Regions from separate parts of the Gryllotalpicola daejeonensis genome, predicted to be linked through region 1. Evidence: predicted binding sites of a transcription regulator. Region 1 holds the regulator's gene; each other region holds the start of a gene.
What was found. The regulator LexA, encoded in region 1, represses DNA repair genes until DNA is damaged. The targets are predictions, from matches to a motif close to TCGAACANNTGTTCGA.
Positions count from the first base shown of each region.

Region 2: a site for LexA is predicted at 1,875-1,890, ahead of ABD736_RS15625 (HNH endonuclease signature motif containing protein). Genes of this name have one in related genera too.
Region 3: a site for LexA is predicted at 2,375-2,390, ahead of ABD736_RS06680 (HNH endonuclease signature motif containing protein). Genes of this name have one in related genera too.

Region 1 is NZ_BAABBV010000002.1:21,521-25,727, forward strand. It holds gene ABD736_RS12980 (histidinol-phosphate transaminase) at 1-618, opposite strand, end outside; gene ABD736_RS12985 (LysM peptidoglycan-binding domain-containing protein) at 660-1,070, opposite strand; gene lexA (transcriptional repressor LexA) at 1,299-2,000, shown strand; gene ABD736_RS12995 (methylenetetrahydrofolate reductase) at 2,022-3,014, opposite strand; gene hflX (GTPase HflX) at 3,011-4,207, opposite strand, start outside.
Region 2 is NZ_BAABBV010000002.1:582,895-587,101, reverse strand. It holds gene ABD736_RS15630 (carbohydrate ABC transporter permease) at 1-401, shown strand, start outside; gene ABD736_RS15625 (HNH endonuclease signature motif containing protein) at 474-1,805, opposite strand; gene ABD736_RS15620 (winged helix-turn-helix transcriptional regulator) at 2,001-2,354, shown strand; gene ABD736_RS15615 (aldo/keto reductase) at 2,479-3,432, shown strand; gene ABD736_RS15610 (ABC transporter substrate-binding protein) at 3,519-4,207, opposite strand, start outside.
Region 3 is NZ_BAABBV010000001.1:1,344,242-1,348,448, reverse strand. It holds gene hrpA (ATP-dependent RNA helicase HrpA) at 1-2,251, opposite strand, end outside; gene ABD736_RS06680 (HNH endonuclease signature motif containing protein) at 2,403-3,797, shown strand; gene ABD736_RS06675 (SRPBCC domain-containing protein) at 3,922-4,207, shown strand, end outside.

The DNA.
Region 1 (4,207 bases):
GAGCGCACTCGGCTCACCGGCCGGGAAGAACTCGGCATATGCCTCGTCGACGATCACGATGCCGGGCGCCACCTCGTAGACCGCCTCGACGACGTCGAGAGACAGAGGCGTGCCCGTGGGGTTGTTCGGCGAGCACAGGATCACCACGTCAGGCTGAGTGCGGCGCACCCAGTCGGCGGCTCGCTCAGCCGACAGCTCATAATCGGCGTCTCGGTCGCCCGCGACCCACTCGGTGCCGGTGCCGGAGGCAAGCAGCGGATACATCGAGTATGTCGGCGCGAAGCCGAGCACAGTGCGGCCCGGGCCACCGAACACCTGGAGCAGCTGCTGCAGGATCTCGTTCGAACCATTCGCCGCCCAGAGGTTGTCGCGCGTCAGGCCGTGGCCCAGATAGCCGGCCAGCGCGTCGCGCAGCTCGACGAACTCGCGGTCGGGGTAGCGATTCGCGCCGCTCACAGCCTTCGCGAGCCGCTCGAGCACGTCGGCCTGCACGTCGTCGGGGATGGGGTGAGTGTTCTCGTTGACGTTCAGCTCGACCCTGACATGCTTCTGCGGCGCGCCATACGGCTCACGGCCGCGCAGGTCGTCACGGATCGGGAGGTCTGAGAGAGACGTCACGCCTCTATCGTAGGCGGCGCCTTGACAGGCCTCCGCTTGAGCTACCTCGCGTACTGCGCGGGGATCGCGAGCGATTCGCCGGGCGTCACGACGGTGCTCTGCAGCCCGTTCATGTCAACGATTGCGTCGATCACTTCACGCGGGTCGGCGTGAGGGGCGACACGCTCGGCGATCTGCCACAGCGACTCACCTTGCGCGACAGTGACGTGCTCGACGCTGCCGTGTGCGGTCGCCGCCGACGGCGCCTGCGCGGACGCGGCCCCGGTGCTGACGCCGAACCAGAGCGCGGCGGCCAGCAGAGGCGCCGACGCCAGCGCGACCAGCGCGAGCCTGCCGCGCCGGGTCACACGGAGTCGCGAGCGAACCGCCGGGCCGGGATGCGCCGGCGTGCCGACGGGCCGTCGCACGTTGAACGCTGCCCTCGCGGACGTGTGAACAGTGAAGCTGCTCATCTCAACCCTCAACCTTCGTCACCTGGTTCGGAACGCCTGTTCGATATTTCGGACGCTTACGAACCTATCTTCGATCTAAACTTGATGCAAGCCCCGCATGATTCACGAACTTATCCACCGGTTTCGGCGACTCGCTCGAACAAATCCCCTACACAGAGGGGGTTTGTCGCTAGTGTGTGGCTCACTGGTGGAAATGCAACCAGCGACCACTGACATTGGGGATTTGACGTGACCACAGATGCCGTCAGCGCCGACACCGGCGCTGCACCGAAGCGCCGTACCCGCCGCCGCAAGAACCTCAGCGACAAGCAGCTCGCGATCCTCGACGTGATCAAGAAGTCGCTCGCCGCGCGCGGCTACCCGCCGAGCATGCGCGAGATCGGCGACGCGGTCGGTCTCGCCTCACTGTCGAGCGTGACGCACCAGCTCAACCAGCTCGAGCTCTCCGGCTACCTGCGCCGCGACCCGAATCGGCCACGCGCGCTCGAGATCCTCATCGACCCTCCGTCACCGGCCGAGCAGACCGACGACTTCGAGACCAAGGCGCCCGTCGGCGACGCGATGCTCGTTCCCCTCGTCGGGCGCATCGCCGCAGGCATCCCCATCACCGCCGACCAGCAGGTGGAAGAGGTGTTCCCCCTCCCCCGCCGCCTCGTCGGCAACGGCGACCTGTTCATGCTCAAGGTCGCCGGCGAATCGATGATCGACGCCGCGATCTGCGACGGCGACTGGGTGGTCGTGCGCCAGCAGCAGGACGCCGTGAACGGCGAGATCGTGGCCGCGATGCTCGAGGGCGAGGCCACGGTGAAGGTGTTCCGTCAGCGTGACGGCCACACCTGGCTGCTGCCGCGCAACTCGGCCTTCGAGCCGATCGTGGGCGACGAGGCGGTCATCCTCGGCAAGGTCGTCGCCGTTCTGCGCGCGGTCTGACGCTCAAGCACGTCGGGGGGCCTACGAGGCGGGCTCCCCGACGATGGCCTGCGCCTCGCTCGTGAACTCGGGCGCGATCAACTGCGCATAGCGCGCGTCGTCGATGAGGCCGACGCGCGCAAGCACGGCGAGGGGTACCTCGTGCATGTTCCGCGTGTACAGATGGATGCCTGGCGCCCCGCCTTCGATGAGGCGCTCGGTGAGCTTCGCGGCGAAGTCGATGCCGATCTCGCGCCGACCGGCCTCGGTCGGCTCGACCTCGAGCGCCACGGCGAAGTCGGCCGGTGCTTGCTCGCCCGAGAGCTCGAGATTGCGCGCCAGTCCCGCCGGTGTCGTCACGGGCGTGATCGCGGGCAGGATCGGCAGCTCGACACCGGCGGCGCGCGCGGCGTCGACCATGCGGAAGTAGTCCTCGGCGTGGAAGATCATCTGGCAGATCGCGAGGTTGGCGCCGGCAGCTTGCTTGGCGAGCAGCGTGTCGATGTCCTGCTGCCAGGAGCGGGAGGACGGGTGTCCGTTCGGGAACGCGGCGACGGCGATGGCCGCGCGCTCGCGCCCGTCGCGGTCGACCGTGATTCCCGGCGTGCCCGGAACCGCGACCTCGCGCCACGGCCTGCGCTCGTTCTGGACTGCATGGATCAGCTGGACGAGTTCGGCTGCTGTGCGGATGTCGCCGGGGAAGGCATCCTCAGGTGCGCCGACGGGCAGATCACCGCGGACGGCGAGGAAGCTGTGCACGCCGGCATCCATGAAGGTCCGCACGGTTTCGTGCGCGTGCTGCACCGTCGACCCGACGCAGGTGAGGTGCGCCATGGTCCGCACTCCGGGGTGGTTCTCGATCACGTGCTTCAGCACGTCCAGCGATGCGTCTTGCGACGAACCGCCCGCGCCGTAGGTCACCGAGACGAATTCGGGCCCCGCGGCGACGAGGCGCGCGATGCGGTCGGGCAGCTGCTTCGCGATGTGCTCGGAGCGGGCGGGATGCAGCTCGAACGAGAACGGCACCTTCCTCATGCGCGCGGAGCCGCCTCGAGGCGATACGGCTCGAACGGCGCGACGCGGCTCGGGTCGATGAGCGCCGAGATGCGCGTGCCCTGCTCGGTGTAGCTCTGCGAGGTCACGCGGCCGTGATCGTGGAGCGCCGCGATGATCTCGCCGTGCTCGTAGGGGACGAGCAGCTCGATCGGGACCGAGTGGTCGGGAATCAGGTACGCGATGCGGGCGAGCACCTCGTCGATACCCTCGCCGGTGCGGGCGCTCGCGAAGACGGCGCCGGGCACGAGTCCACGCAGCACGAGGCGGGTGTCGTCATCGATCAGATCGGATTTGTTGAACACCACGAGCTCGGGGATGTCTCGCGCACCCACCTCGCCGATGACGTCGCGCACCGTCTGCAGCTGGCTCGCCGGGTCGGGGTGAGAGGCGTCGACGACGTGCACGATCACGTCGGAGTCCTGAACCTCCTCGAGCGTCGAGCGGAAGGCCTCGACGAGCTGGTGGGGAAGGTTGCGCACGAATCCGACGGTGTCGGCCAGCGTGTACGGTCGGCCGTCGAGTGTCTGCGAGCGGCGCACCGTCGAGTCCAGCGTCGCGAAGAGGGCGTTCTCGACGAGCACTCCCGCACGCGTGATGCGGTTGAGCAGACTCGACTTGCCCGCGTTGGTGTAGCCCGCGATGGCGACCGATGGCACCTCGTTGCGGCGGCGATTCGCGCGCTTGGCGTCACGGGCCGGCTTCATGTCCTTGATCTGACGGCGCAGCTTCGCCATGCGCGAGTGGATGCGGCGGCGATCGAGCTCGATCTTGGTCTCACCGGGGCCGCGGCTCCCCATGCCGTTTCCGGCGCCGCCGACCTGGCCACCGGCCTGACGGCTCATGGACTCGCCCCACCCGCGCAGACGGGGCAGCAGGTACTCGAGCTGCGCGAGCTCGACCTGCGCCTTGCCCTCGCGGCTCTTGGCGTGCTGGCTGAAGATGTCGAGGATCACGGCGGTGCGGTCGATGACCTTCACCTTGACGACGTCTTCGAGCGCACGACGCTGGCTCGGCGCGAGCTCGGTGTCGGCGATCACCGTGTCAGCGCCGAGGTGCGCGACGATCGCGGCGAGCTCTTCCGCCTTGCCGCGGCCGAGGTAGGTGCTGGGGTCGGGGTGCGGACGGCGCTGCAGCAGGCCGTCGAGCACAACCGCCCCGGCCGTCTCTGCCAG
Region 2 (4,207 bases), 560 kb from region 1:
TCTACATCTTCCTGCAGCGGCAGTTCTTTCTTGGCCTGCCCCGGGAGCTGTTCGAAGCCGCGCGGATCGATGGCGCGTCTTACTGGGGCCTGTTCAGAAGGATCGCGATGCCCCTGTCGATCCCGTCGTTCATCATCGTGTTCATCTTCGAGTTCCAGGCCAGCTGGAACAACCTGCAGGCCGCGCTCATCTACTTGAACGCCGGCAGCGTGCACCAGTTCACGGTGCCCTTGGGGATCTCGTATGCCATGACCCTGTTCAGCCCCACCAACGGCGGCCACGGCGACTATCAGTACGTCATGGTCGCGGCCCTGCTCGTCACGCTGCCGATGCTGATCATCTTCGCCTTCGGCCAGCGCTACTTCGTCGAGGGCGTCGCGACTCAGGGCCGCAAGGGTTAGCGCCCCCGGCCAACGGACGGGTCGACCGCGCCAGGAAGATTCCGCTGTCAGGGCAGAGCTCTGCCACTCGTTTCAGGTGGCGGTGCTGAGGTCGCGTTTCGGGGTGTGGATGGCCTTGATCCATTCGGTGGCGTGGCTTCCGAAGGTCCAGCGGATTTCTGGTGTTCGGTCGTCGCCCATGCGGAGTTGGTAGGGGCCGGTGTCGATGTCGTTGTGATGAAACCAGCACAGGAGGGTGAGGTTGAGGATGTCGGTGGGTCCGCCGTCGCGGTCGGGCCGTATGTGGTGGACCTCGCACCACCTGGCGGGCATGGTGCAGCCGGGGATGATGCAGCCTTTGTCTCTGACCGCGAGGGCTTTGCGCTGCCAGACGGTGGCGCATCGTTTCGTGTCTCCGAGGTTGAGGATCTTCCCGGCCGAGTCGATCTGGACTTCCTGGTATCCGCCGGTCTCGGCGATCCGCTTGGCGGTCTTCGCGCTGACGGGTTCGTCTTCCCCGTCGATGCGGGCGGCCCCGTGTCCGGTCTCGAAGTCGTCCTTCGGCACCACGACCAACACCGTGGGGTGCGAGCCGCCCATGGTGGGAGTCTCGGGGGCGCGGGCGGCGGCGGCGAACACGGCGTGCATCACGTCGGCGCGCTTCTGGTCCGGGGTGCGCGTGTCCGTCGGGGGCTCGGTTTCCGTGGCGGTCAGCATCGGCTTCTGCCGGCCGTCTTCCACGTCGTTCGAGTCGTCGGCAGCGTTCGGGGTGAACATCACCGATGCTCCGGCGCGGGGGTTCACGTACGCATCCAGCAGCGCCCGCACGGCGGCGGCCTGCTCCACTGGGAGGGCGCCGGAGAACTTCACGAGGCCGTCTTTGGCGCGTCCGAGGCGGAAGAACCGTTTCTCGACGGCGGCTTTCTCGACGGGTTCGACCCCGTCCGGGTCCAGCACCAGCGCCCACGCTTCGGCGGCTTCCACGACCGCGGTCGCCGGGAGCACCTTCGAGAGGTCCACGAGGTTCTCGCACGCGGCTTCCACCAGTGCGGTGTCGGCGCGGTCCGCGGCCGGCAGCAGCGGCTCCATGATCGCGACCGCCTGCGCCCGCCCCAGCACCCCGGCTTCGACCGCAGCCTCAAGCACCGCGAACTTCGCCAGCCGGCGCGCCTCGGCCACCCGCTCCCGGGCATCTTTGGCCGAAGTGCGGGTCACGGTCTCCAGCGCACCCCAGGGCCTCTTCGCCCCGAGCTTCCTAGCCAGCGAGTCCTCACCCAGCGTCTCGTCGGTGCGATTGTCGAACTCGCGCGCCACCCCGAGTCGCAGCCCGTCCAGCACCCGCCCGGCCTCCTCGACGGCCTGTGCGAACCCGACCAGCGGGTCATCGGTCAGCACAGCAAGCGACACCGGCAGCAGCGCGCTCACGCGCGCGAACGCCTCGCACCCGCTCTGCCTGTCTGACGCCATGTGCCCCCCGATCAACGCTAGACCGAGTGTAACAAATATTCGAATAAACCGGAAAAGCAGTCGGAAAAAGCGCCTCAAAAAACGCACAAAGATTCGATCAACAGGGGGCATTGCGACAGCCGGTTCTTCACATGCCGGAGGTAGAGTGCGACGGTGAGTCAGCCAAACGAACCGACCAATCTCGGACATGCGCGCGTCTGCTCGATCGCCGACGCGCTTGAGCTCGTGGGTGAGCGCTGGTCGCTGCTCATACTGCGCGAGCTCGGGTTCGGGGTGCGGCGCTTCACGGACATCCAGATCAACACCGGCACCCCGCGCGAGACGCTCGCTCAGCGCCTGCGGAAGCTGGAAGAGGCTGGGGTCATCGAGCGCCACCGGTACTCCGAGCGACCGCCACGCGACGAATACTTCCTGACCGCTGCCGGCGAAGAGCTCGGCCCGGTGCTCGCCGGGCTGCGCACGTGGGGCGAACGCCACGCGACCCCGCTCGTGCGGAAGGTCGGCTGAGGCCGACTGAACGCAGCTGCTGCCACGCGTGCCGACTAAGTTCGGATTCCTGACTTACTCTGTTACGGTGGGTCAGCGCAGTCGGTTCGATTCTGAGACCGACAACCGTTCGGAAGGAATCCACATGACCTGGATCGCATCATCGGCAACAGAGCGCCGCGCTCAGCTCGGGCGGTTCCTGCTCGGCACCGGCGGAATCGGCGGCATCGCCGTCGCGACCGGCCCCGGCCTCGGGCTCGACGAGGCAGCTGGGCTCGCACTCATCGACCGCGCTGTCGCCGAGGGCGTGAAGGTCATCGACACGGCCGACGTCTACACGGGTGGCGAGAGTGAGCGCGTCGTCGGCGTGTGGAACCGCAGCCACCCGGACGCCGACGTGCTGATCCAGACCAAGACCGGCATGACCGCGGCCGGGCCGAACCTGAACCCCGAGCGCATCGGCCGCCAGCTGCAGCACAGCATCGACGTCATCGGCCGCGTCGACCTGTATGTCGCTCACACCGTCGACCCGAACACCCCATGGGCCGAGTCGCTTCCTGTCTTCAGCGACGCCGTCGAGCGCGGAACGATCAAGGCGTACGGCCTCTCGAACGTCGACGGCCCCACACTCGCCGCCGCGCTCGAGACCGCCGACCGGCTGGGTCTCGCGCGCCCAGAGGTGGTGCAGAACCAATACTCCCTGCTCGCTCGCGCGGACGATGCGGAGGTTCTCCCGATCGTCGCGAGCGAGGGCCTCGCCTACACCCCCTTCTCGCCGCTCGCGAACGGGCTCCTAGCCGGCCGCTACAGCAACGGCGAGCGACCGCAGACCGGTGACCGTGCCAGTGTCGCTTCGTCCGCCGCACCGTTCCTCGACTACGAGACCGCGATGGCGAAGGTGCGCGCGTTCGACGAGCTCGCCGCCGCCCATGCCGTCTCGCAGGCGGCGCTCGCGATGGCCTGGCTGTTCCACCACCCCCTCGTCACCGCCCCGATCGTCGGGGTGAGCAAAGAGCATCACTGGGCAGGCATCCTCGATGGCCTCGCCCTCGACTGGAACGAGAAGCTGGCAGCCGAGGTCGAGGCGATCTTCGGCTGAGGCGAGTGCCTTTAGTGGCCCGCGCCGACGTCCGCGTCCGGAACGGGAGACGCAAACGTCGGCGCGGGACGCGCAAGCAGAGCCCCCTACTTCGTCGCCTGCTGGTATGCCCGCAAAGCAGAGGCCTGCGCCTTCTTCAGGGCGTCCGCCGGTGTCGCCTTCCCGAGCAGCACCGACGAGATGACGTTCTGCAGCTCGGTGTTGATCTGCTGGCCCGCGGGTGACGCCCCGAACGACTTCCCATCGCCGACGATGTCGTAGTAGGTCGAGATCGCCTGATCGAACCCGGCGTTGCCGCTCGGCTTCACATACTGCGAGCGAAGCTTCTTGTCGATGCTCGGGCTGCCGGTGAACAGACCCGTGTTGATGCCGCCGGGGGTGCCGGCGATCGTCTTCGCGCGAGCCTGGCCCGCGGCATCCCACGCGCCCTCACTCACCAACGAGGTCGCCCACGCACACGCGGCGTCCTTGTTCTTCGCCGCGGTCGGGATGACGAACGAGGTGCCGTTCGCGACCGTGAACGGCTTGCCGTCAGAGGCATAGAACGGGACGGCGGCGAGGTCGATCTTGTCTGCGTAAGGCGTCAACACGTTGACGTACCACTGGTTGTCGACCTCCGCCCCGACCTGGCCCTTGGTGAACTCGTTGTCGGCGCCGAACATGTCGAACGAGTCCGAGAAGCTCTTGATCTTGGCGTAGCCGCCCTGGGCGTCGGTGATCTGCTTGAGCACCTCGAGGCCCTTCTCGTTCTTCGGGTTGTCCAGGGTCGGCTTGC
Region 3 (4,207 bases), on a different contig from region 1:
ACTCGCCGTCGACGAGCCCGTGGCGCAGGAACAGCGTGCGCGCATAGGCCTGATCGATGCGGGCGAACTGCACGCGGCGGCGCTCGATGATCGGAACGCCGAAGAGCGTGACGCGCTCGTAGGCGACGGCCGCGCCCTGGTTCTTCTCCCAGTGGGGCTCTGAATAGGTGCGCTTGAGCAGGGCGTCGCCCGCGATCGGCTCGGCCCACGCGGGGTCGATCGCGGCGTTGACCCGCGCGAACAGGCGGCTGGTCTCGACGAGCTCGGCGCTCATCAGGGCGGTCGGCTGCTTCTTCGCGAGGGCAGAGCCGGGGAAGATCACGAAGCGCGTGCCCCGTGCACCGGCGTAGTCCTTCTTCTGCAGGTCGCGCAGGCCGAGGTGGCTGAGCAGGCCTGCGAGCAGTGACTTGTGGATGCCGTCGGGGTTCACGGCCGGCTCGCCGACAGTCAGGTGCAGTTCCTTCGCCATGCGGCGCAGCTGGCGATAGACGTCCTGCCACTCGCGCACGCGCAGATAGTTGAGAAACTCGGCCTTGCAGAGTCGCCGGAACGCGCTGGAGCTCAGTTCGCGCTGCTTCTCTTCGAGGTGGTTCCAGAGGTTGAGCAGGGTGAGGAAGTCGCTGGTCGGGTCGACGAAGCGCGCGTGCAACTGATCGGCGGTGCCGCGGCGCTCAACGGGGCGCTCGCGGGGGTCCTGGATCGTGAGGCCGGCGACGATCGCCATGACCTCACGGGTCGTGCCGTGGCGCCGGCTCTCGAGCACCATGCGAGCGAAGCGCGGGTCGATGGGGAGACGCGAGAGTTCGCGGCCGGTGCGGGTGAGCCGCAGCTCGGCGCCTCGGCCCTGTAAGGCGCTTCGCTCTTTGTTCGCGTCCTTCGGCCGCGAGTGCGCTGCCGCGCTGATCGCCCCGAGCTCCGTCAGCAGATCGAGCCCGTCCTTCACGCCGCGCGGATCGGGCATGGTGAGGAACGGGAAGCTCTCGATGGCGCCGAGGCCGAGCGAGATCATCTGCAGGATGACGGCGGCAAGGTTCGTGCGCAGGATCTCGGGCTCGGTGAACGCGGGGCGTTTGCTGAAGTCGTCTTCCGAGTACAGGCGGATCGCGATGCCGTCGCTCGTGCGCCCCGCGCGGCCGCTGCGCTGCGTGGCGGAGGCCTGGCTGATCGCCTCGATCGGCAGGCGCTGCACCTTGGCGCGCGTCGAGTAGCGCGAGATGCGCGCCGTGCCGGTGTCGATCACGTACTTGATCCCCGGCACCGTCAGGCTGGTCTCGGCCACGTTGGTGGCCAGCACGATGCGGCGACGGATTCCTGGCCGGGCGCTCGTCTCGAAGACCTTGTGTTGCTCGGCGGCGCTCAGGCGGCCGTAGAGGGGGAGCACTTCCGTGCTGTCGGCCTTGCCCTGCCGGGTGAGGTGGCCGCGGATCGCGTCTGCGGCATCCTTGATCTCGTTCTCACCGGAGAAGAAGACGAGCACGTCGCCGGGTTTCTCGCGGGCGAGCTCGTCGAGGGCGTCGAGGATGCCCTGGTTCATGTCGCGGTCGACGGCGGGGGAGCCGCTGGCCGCTGGCCGACTCTGCGAAGCCGAATGGAGACCCGGCTCGGCATCCACATCGTCGTCTTCAACGTCCTCAGCCACGAGCGGCCGGTACCTGATCTCGACGGGATAGGTGCGCCCCGAGACCTCGATGATCGGCGCCGGTGTGCCGTCCGGTTTCGCGAAGTGTTTCGCGAACGACTCCGGGTCGATCGTCGCCGAGGTGATGATGACCTTGAGGTCGGGGCGGCGGGGCAGGAGTCGGGCCAGGTAGCCCAGCAGGAAGTCGATGTTGAGGCTGCGTTCGTGGGCCTCGTCGATGATGATCGTGTCGTAGGCCGTGAGGTCGCGATCGCGGTGCATCTCGTTGAGCAGGATGCCGTCGGTCATCAGCTTGATGCGGGTGCTGCTGCTGACCTGGTCGGTGAAGCGCACCTTGTAGCCGACGGTCTGCCCGACGGTCTCGCCGAGCTCGTCGGCGATGCGCTCGGCGATGGTGCGTGCGGCGAGGCGTCGCGGCTGGGTGTGGCCGATGCGCTCACGGCCGATGCTGAGGGCGATCTTCGGCAGCTGCGTCGTCTTCCCGGAGCCGGTCTCGCCCGCCACGATGACGACCTGGTGGTCGCGGATCGCCGCCGCGATCTCATCGCGCTTCGCGCTGACCGGCAGTTCGGCAGGGAAGCGGATTTCGAGAGGGGGAGCGGTGTCGGACATGCCTCGTAGAGTCTCGCATGAGTGCGCACAAGGGCGGGCGGATGTCTTGGCCGGGCGGGCTTGTGGAGAAGTCGGCGCGCTGGGGTCGCATGTGAATAAGTATTCGTAACTACGTCTTCCAATTCGAAGTTGTGTTCGGTAGACTCGGGGCATGTCGAAGGTCGGGTCTGCCGCATGCGGGGCGCTTGCGCGCCTGGCGGGTGTGCTGCCGGTGGACCCTGCGGTTTTGACGGATGGGCAGTTGGTGCGGTTCGTGGAGCAGGTCGAGGAGGCGGGCCGGCAGATCGACGCCTTGCGGCTGGCGGCGGCCGCTGCCGTGCAGGAGCGCTCCGAGGACGGGGCGCCAGATTCTCTGGCCAGGCGGTTGGGATTCAAGACCGCCGCCGGGGCGATTCAGGGTTTGACCAAGAGTTCGGGCAAGGAAGCTCAGAAGCTCGTCGCGCAGGCGACCGAGTTGAAGAAGCTGCCGGCGGTCGAGGCCGCGGTGCTGGACGGGCGGATCGGGCGGGAGGCGGCGGCGGCGATCAGCTCGGAGCTCACGAAGGCCGCCGGGAAGGATCTCGGCCGTGCGGATGCCGTTCAGGTGGCCCAGGTCGAGGCGGAACTCGTCGAACTGGCAGTGACCGCGGGCGCGGATGAGGTGAAGGCCAAGGCGGCGGAGAAAGCCGCCCTGCTGGATGTTCGGGTCGTCGAGGACACGGCGGCGAAGGCGATGGCGGAGCGGTTCTTCGCGGTCGGCCCCACCATCGACGGCGCCGCGAAGGTGTCCGGCCTGCTGCCAGCCGGGCACGCCGCCGTCATCCGCGGGGTCTTCGACGCGTTCATCAACCCGAAAGGGAAGAAGACCGTCACCTTCACTCCCGCCGACGAGCAGCTGCCTTCTGATGGGCGCACGGCCGGGCAGAAGCGGGCGGACCTGTTCCGGGATATCTGCGCCGCCCAGGCGCGCTCGGCCGAGGTGCCGGAGATGGGTGGGGACCACCCCACCGTGTGGATCTCCACCACCGTCAAAGAGCTGCAGTCGGGTGAGGGGTTGGCGTTCTACGCCGGCACCCCCGAACCCGTGCCTGTGGCTGAGGCCGAGCAGGCCGCCTGCGCGGGCGGGATCCAGACGGTGATCTTCGGCGACGACGGGCAGGTGCTGCGCCTGGGCCGCAGCGTGCGCGGGTTCACCCGCCGCCAAAGGCGCGCGATCGCCCTGCGGGACGGGGGCACCTGCCTGATCCCGGGGTGCACGGTGCCCGCGCAGTGGTGCGAGGTGCACCACGTGATCAGCTTCAAGGACGGCGGCAACACCGACCTCGACAACGGCGTCCTGCTGTGCTGGTTCCACCACCACGAAATCGACACCGGACCCTGGCACATCCGCATGATCAACGGCACCCCCGAAGTCCGCTACACGCACGGCGGGCGGGTCATCGACTGGACAACCGCCGGAGATGGCACAGCCGCACGACTCAAACAGCACGCCGGAGCACCACCCGGAGTGCCACCCGGAGCACCACCAGGGACACCGCCCGGAGCACCAGAACCACGCGGCGAATAGCCCGGAGCGGAGCCGCTGGAAAGTGTCGTCCGGGCCATCGAGACGGCGCGCGGCAGGCGAGTACCGCTGTGAAGCTGAGGCGCCCGGACTAGTGCGCCCGCCGCGACCGGCGGAACATGGGGGCATGTCGGTGCCTGAGTACAGCTACGTGACCTACATCCGTGCGACCGCCGAGCAGGTGTGGCGTGCTCTCACCGATGCCGACGTCACGGCCAGGTTCTGGGGCCATGCGCAGGTGTCTGACTGGAACGTCGGCAGCCGAGTCGAGCATGTGCGTGTCGACGGCTCGGGAGTCGTCGATGCCGCAGGCGTCGTGCTCGCCGTCGAAGCGCCTACCCGGCTCTCGTTCACCTTCGGCGAGCCGAGGGAGGTCGATGACCCGACCATCCAGCAGAGCGTGGTCACGTTCG